Regions from separate parts of the Companilactobacillus heilongjiangensis genome, predicted to be linked through region 2. Evidence: predicted binding sites of a transcription regulator. Region 2 holds the regulator's gene; each other region holds the start of a gene.

Evidence for each region. Region 2 encodes LexA, which represses DNA repair genes until DNA is damaged. Its sites were predicted from a motif close to CNAACANNTGTTNG; they were not measured.
Region 1: the regulator LexA is predicted to act here: its motif matches at 1,076-1,089, upstream of JP39_RS01100 (ATP-dependent DNA helicase).
Region 3: the regulator LexA is predicted to act here: its motif matches at 1,327-1,340, upstream of uvrC (excinuclease ABC subunit UvrC).

Annotation. Positions count from the first base shown of each region.
Region 1 is NZ_CP012559.1:260,101-262,380, forward strand. It holds gene JP39_RS01095 (TetR/AcrR family transcriptional regulator) at 1-512, opposite strand, end outside; gene JP39_RS01100 (ATP-dependent DNA helicase) at 1,178-2,280, shown strand, end outside.
Region 2 is NZ_CP012559.1:1,481,515-1,483,794, forward strand. It holds gene JP39_RS06715 (YneF family protein) at 1-184, opposite strand, end outside; gene JP39_RS06720 (DUF896 domain-containing protein) at 247-489, opposite strand; gene lexA (transcriptional repressor LexA) at 585-1,208, shown strand; gene JP39_RS06730 (phosphoglycerate dehydrogenase) at 1,562-2,280, opposite strand, start outside.
Region 3 is NZ_CP012559.1:1,146,199-1,148,478, forward strand. It holds gene JP39_RS05255 (TMEM175 family protein) at 1-450, shown strand, start outside; gene JP39_RS12670 (SPJ_0845 family protein) at 585-737, opposite strand; gene uvrC (excinuclease ABC subunit UvrC) at 1,527-2,280, shown strand, end outside.

The DNA of each region.
Region 1 (2,280 bases), 1.2 Mb from region 2:
ACTAAAACGGCCAGTTCATTAACAATATCTTGCGGATCTTCTTTCATATCGTTGTTAACCCACTCAAAAATAAGCGAGATAAAAGCTAGAGTATAAAAGTGGGCAATGAAATTTTTATGCTTTTGGTCAACATTCATACCAATAGCCTGTTTTTCCACAATTTCGATGATGTATTTGTAGATAACCTCATAGATATACTTGTGCATAACGTCGCGATAAACTGAAAGATAAACGTTCTTTGCTAAACGATGGTTATCTTTGATCAGAACCATGACCTGATAAAAGCCTTCTTGCCAATTATCGTAGTCGGATTTGTTATCCAGAGCTTCCTTGGCAACTAGACTGGCCGAGTATTCGACTAAGTCATAAATGTCTGAAAAATGATTATAAAAAGTTTGTCGAGTTAAATTACATTCACTAACAACGTCTTTAATTGTAATTTTATCAATAGGTTTGTGATGTAGAGCGGCACAAAGAGAAGCACGTAAGACGTTTTTAGTATCAGATGACATTGAATTTAATTCCCCCCAAGTAGTTAAGTGCCTTTTATTATATATTTTTTTCATGAAAACGTCATTGGAAAAAAATGTTTAAAGACAAAAACGAACACATGTTTTACAATGATATTTAGTTGTTTGGGTTTGCCGCCACGGGTTGCGAGGAATGGAGCCTGCTGTGGGATCGGCTCGAGCCAAAGAGCGGTCTCGACCCTCGATTTTGAGCTTTGCAAAACCAGCAAGTCTCAAAATACGTCCTGTGCTGTGAGGCCGGGAGTTCACCAGCCTATCACCACTTTCACTGCAGTCTCCATTCCTCGCAACCCGTGGCTAGTGTTTTTGTTGGATGTTTTGAGATTGAATAAGTAATATTATTTTGTTATTTAACTATGAGTTAATTGAAAAAAATTAAAGATGAAAATTACAAGAACAGATTATTAGTAGAATTAAATCAATAGAAGATGAAATAAATTAGTCGGAAGGGCTGGGAATATTTGCCAGCTGTGGGTGTGGCGTTATGGCTTTAGCCATTACACCACCGGGCGAGTTTGGAGACTTACCGGGCTTTGGTAAGGCTTCAAACCGAGGTTCGAGACCGGACTTTGGCTCGGTCCGGTCCGCATAGCAGGTAAATGTTCTCAGCTCTGTAGACGGCTAACTTAATGCAAGGGAGAAAGTATATGACGACTAAGATTGGGATTCGCCAGTTGGTAGAGTTCGTTTTACGTAGTGGAGATTTAGTTGAAACAAAAAATAGTCAGAATACGGCTCTGAATGGTGCCCGAATCCATCGTCGACTCCAAAAAGTACGTTCGAAGAATGATGATTATGAAAGTGAAGTTTATTTAAAAACTGATGTCACGATGAATGATAATCAGTATGTTATTTCTGGTCGAGCGGATGGGATAACTTTGACCAAGGATAAAGCTTTGATTGAAGAAATTAAAACGTCTGATCAACCTTACGATGAGTTGAGTGACAACACCTTGGAGTTATATTGGGGTCAGGTGAAAGTCTATGGCTACATCCTGTTGCAAGAACACCCTGAATTAAAGCATGTAACGTTACAGCTGACGTACTTTCAGGTTAGCAATGAAGAAGTCACCATAGATGAACAAACACTTGGACACGAGGAATTAGACAAGTTTTTCGAAGACTTGATTACTGAATATGAATATTGGATTACTCTACGAGCCAAATTACGTAAAACTAGAAATGATTCGATAAAAAAGATGCCGTTTCCTTTTGATAAATTTCGAGCTGGTCAACACGAGATGGCTGCGGCTGTGTATAAGTCAATTTTGTTGGAGAAAAGGCTCTTTGTTGAAGCGCCAACTGGAACTGGTAAAACTATTTCCACACTCTTTCCCGCAATCAAGGCTATGGGTGAGGAAAAGGTTCAACGATTGTTTTATTTAACCGCCAAGCAGAGTACCCGGCATGTTGCTGAAGAAACGGTTGAATTGATGGCTGGCAAAGGTTTGAAATTGAAGAGCATTACTTTGACCGCCAAAGATAAGATTCGTTTTCCGGAAGAACAGGATGTTCCACCTGAAGAAAATCCTTATATGATAGGTTATTATGACCGACTAAAACCGGCATTGTCAGATTTATTGACTAATGAAGATGCCATAACTAGGTCGGTAATTGAAAAATATGCCAAAAAACATACGGTTGACCCGTTCGAGTTTTCGCTTGATGCTTCATTATTCTGTGATTTAATTATTTGCGATTACAATTATTTATTCGATCCATTAGTGTATTTACAACGATTCTTTGTGGA
Region 2 (2,280 bases):
TTAATTGATTAAGCTTCTTTTGTGAAGGTTTTTGACCCATTTGCGCCATCATTTGTCTGATCATATCAGCACTGATTGGTGGATTGTCTTGGAAGTATTTCTTCATATACCATCTGGCAGCGAAGAAACCACCAACTAATCCAACTAGCAAAGCTATAACGCCAACAACTATTGTGATTCCCATTTATGTTCTCACCCTTTCCATACACTTATTAATATTACAAAAAAAGTTAGACAATTGAAAGTCTAATCGTCACGTAATCCTTTTTTCCGTTGAATTTCGCGAACTTTTTCAGGAGTAACTTCATTTCCTGCTTTATCATAGACCTGTGTCATCTCTAATTGAGACTTAAATGCGGCACGGAAGTTCTTCAAGTATTCTTTACGTAATTGTGCTTGTTGATCTTCTTCTTCCTTAGTAATAGTGCCGTCTTTAGCCTTATGGGCTAGTTCGTTAATCTTCTTGAGCAATTCTTCTTGTTCGTTCATTATTTCAATTCCCCTCGATACAATCGAACACTTGTTTGAAGTTGTATTCAAATTTTGATACAATCTATTTAAGATATTAACAATGAGGTGTTCTAATGTCAAAAGCTGAAGGCTCTAAACAGTCACAAATTTTACAATGTATTTATGATTATTTAGATGAACATGGATATCCGCCAACTGTTAGAGAAATTTGCGAAGCCGTAGATCTCTCTTCAACGTCAACGGTTCATGGTCACCTATCTCGTCTTGAGAAAAAAGGATTTATCCAAAGAGACCCCACAAAGCCCCGTGCTATCGAGCTTACTGGTGCTGGTCTTAATTCAATTGGTATCAAATCCAAACAAATTCCTATTTTAGGTGCCGTTGCTGCTGGTCAACCTATTACCGCTGAAAGAAATCCTGATGGATATTTTCCAATCCCACCTGATCTTACTCGTGAGTCTGGTGAATTATTCATGTTGGAAATTCACGGCGAAAGTATGATCAATGCTGGAATCTTTGATGGCGATCATGTTATTGTACATGAACAAAATTTTGCTAATAATGGTGAAATTATCATTGCCATGACTGAAGATATTGAATCAACATGTAAGAGATTCTATCAAGAAAATGGACATTACCGCCTACAACCTGAAAACGATACAATGGATCCAATTATTTTAGACAGCGTCGAAATCATTGGTAAAGTTGTTGGATTATATCGTTCACAAATTTTTTAAAAGGAAACCACTCAATTAAGGGTGGTTTTTTGTTTTGCCGTCTCCAGGGAAAAGAACAGTTACCTGCTATGCGGACCGGCCCGAGCCAAAGAGCGGTCTCGAACTTTGTCTCCAGTGTACAAAAAAAGTTCTAAGAGAAGAAATTGATCTTCCCTCAGAACTAATCTTAGGTTGTTTTTGAAGCCTTACCAAAGACCGGTAAGTCTCCAAACACGCCCGGTGGTGTAATGGCTGAAGCCATAACGCCACTATCACAGCCGCTAACTATTCTTTTCCCTTCCGACTAATTTATCGCATAGATATTTGTCATAAATAATCATATTTAATAAATCATAATTTTGTGACTATAATCATTATCTGTGCTTAATCACACGTACCTTATAAACTTCCTTAATACCTTCTAATGCTGATATTAAACCTTCTTGATCCTTTCCTTGCAAATCATCAACGTCAATAACCGTATACGCAACCTTTTCTTTGGCAGCATTCGCCATATTTTCGATATTAATTTCTCGATTGGCAATTTGGGTACTTATTTGTCCAACCATGTTTGGAACATTTTGGTGAATTACGGTCACTCGATACGCTGTTTCAAATGGTACTTGCATATTTGGTAAATTCACACAGTGTGTTGTGTCGCCTTCTTCAAGGTAATTCATGACAGTATTAGCGCCCTGGACGGCTCCATTTGTTTCTGCTTCTAGCGTTGAACCACCGATGTGTGGCGTGATGGTAATTTTTTCTTGGTCGGCAATGATTGGTTCGCCAAAGTCTGTACAATAGTGACTGATTTTTTGACTGCGAATGGCTTTAACGGCTGCTTTATTGTCGACAATCCCAATTCTTGAATAGTTGAACAGTACGGCGCCATCTTTCATCTCGGTAATTTCTTTCGTTCCTAATAATCCAATCGTTTCATTATTCTTGGGTACGTGGATGGTGACAAAATCAGCATTCTTCACAGCATTTTTGATTGAGTCCACTCGTTTAACCCGATTGTTGATTCTCCATGCGGCATTGGCCGATAAATATGGATCATAACCAATAACTTTCATACCTAAAGCTAAAGCGG
Region 3 (2,280 bases), 340 kb from region 2:
TGGTTGTTTATCGGGATTGCTTGGTACAATCATCATTACATGTTCAGTAAGGCAAAAGTAATTACACGCAAGGTATTCTGGACTAACAATTTTTGGATGTTTACTACATCATTTATTCCAGTGGCAACTGCTTGGGTAGGACGTGATTTGAATGCTCAGGGACCTGAGATATTTTATGCTATCGTTTATTTTGCTTGGTCATTCGCATACACTGTATTGACGTACACAATAGCTAAAGAGAATGAACGTGCAGGTTATGATAAAGTTTCCCAAAGTATTCGAGATATGAAAATATATCGAGCTTTTATGAGCTGGAAATTCGTAGGAGCAGAAATTGTTATTTGGGTGTTAATTTTAATCTATATGCCAGCGTTACAAATGTTATTAATCGCTTTTCAAGTATTATTTGTTGGTGGTAACTTTAATGAAGATAGCGACAAACTATTTTAAAATAGGATGCAAAAAAAGGTCTAAGACAAAAGTCTTAGACCTTTCGCATTTATCAAAAGGGTTCTTAACTAAAGAAATAGTAAAAATAAATGGCATTCATTCACTTACGAGAAGTGACATTAAACAAGAGAAGCTTATTTTTTATCTTTAAGATTCTTTTGATCTTTCGAAGATTTCTTATCTGCAGAATCTACGCGTTTTACGTTTTCTTTTACATCATCGGGAAGAGAGGCAAATTTATCAAATAAACTGCCAAAATTGCTTTCACGTTTCACTGTTAGGCCCATCGGTATCAGCCCCTTTCAGTTATCTTTATATTTAACTACATTATAGAACCTTTAAGCACAAAAGACAATTTTTTGTCCTATTATTTTAAACTATTTTAGAAGTGTAGGGGGTATTAAAGTATGCCGTCTCCAGAACGGCCCGAGCCAAAGAGCGGTCTCGAACCTCGATTTTGAGCCGAAACCCACGTCTCAAAAGTCGCCCGGTGATATAAGAACTAGCGTCCTTATATCACTTTCACTGCCCACAAATATTTCTCAGCTCTTACGACTATGTATTATGTATACTGAAATTTTTAAGCATTTGGATACAGCTCTCATTTTCTTATCTTCGAAATATCTGGAATAGGATATTTAAAGATGATAGGAAGTTTAATTAGTACGCAAATTAGTATAAGAATTAAAGCAATAAATTTCAATTCAGATCGTTTTCTGTATTTAATTAATGAAATTGCTCGATAGATTGCATATATATAGATATAAATTAGTCGGAAGGGATTAGAACATTGTACCCGCTGTAGATGTGGCGTTATGGCTTTAGCCATTACACCACCGGGCGAGTTTGGAGACTTACCGAACTTTGGTAAGGCTTCAAACCGAGGTTCGAGACCGTACTGTGGCTCGGACTGGTCCGCAGAGCGGGTACAATGTTCTAATCCCTGGAGACGGCAAACCCTTAAACTATTATCATAATAATTGTATAATAGAACATATGGTTGCATTTTAGTTGACAATTAAATTGTTTAAATTAAGATTAAATGAGTCTAAAGGTATTTTGAGGGAGGGTTTGCTTTGGCAACTGAATACTTGGAACATAAATTAAGTCTATTGCCACCACGTCCGGGTTGTTATCTGATGAAAGATATCAACTCTAAGATTATCTACGTCGGCAAGGCCAAAAATTTAAAAAATCGAGTTCGTTCATATTTCAAGAGTTCGCATGAAGGTAAAACTGCCCGTCTAGTCTCAGAAATTCGCGATTTTGAAACCATCATTACTTCCAACGATAAGGAAGCTTTTTTGTTGGAAATTACTCTAATTCAAAAACACCAGCCATATTACAATATCAAGTTGAAACGTGGAACTGGTTATCCCTATATTAAGATTACCAACGAACGTGATCCTAAAATGGAAATTACTGGTTTGGTCAAAAAAGATGGTGCCTATTACTTCGGACCTTACCCAAACGTCTGGGCTGCGTCTAATACACTGAACTTTTTACAGAAAGTCTATCCATTACGTCGCTGTCAGGGAAATCTTGGCCGACCTTGTCTGTATTATCATATGGGACAGTGCTTGGGAGCCTGTTTCCAGACAGTTCCTAAGGAGCAGTATGATGAGCAGATTGAAAAGATTAAACGTTTCTTAGGCGGTAATGTCGGTGAAATTAAGCATCAACTTGAGGATCGAATGGGAAAAGCATCCGATTCGATGGAATTTGAACGTGCTGCTGAGTTGCGTGACCAAATAAAATATATCGAAACAACGGTTGAAAAGCAGAAGATTATTTCAAATGATAGTACGCCACGAGATATTTTTAATTACT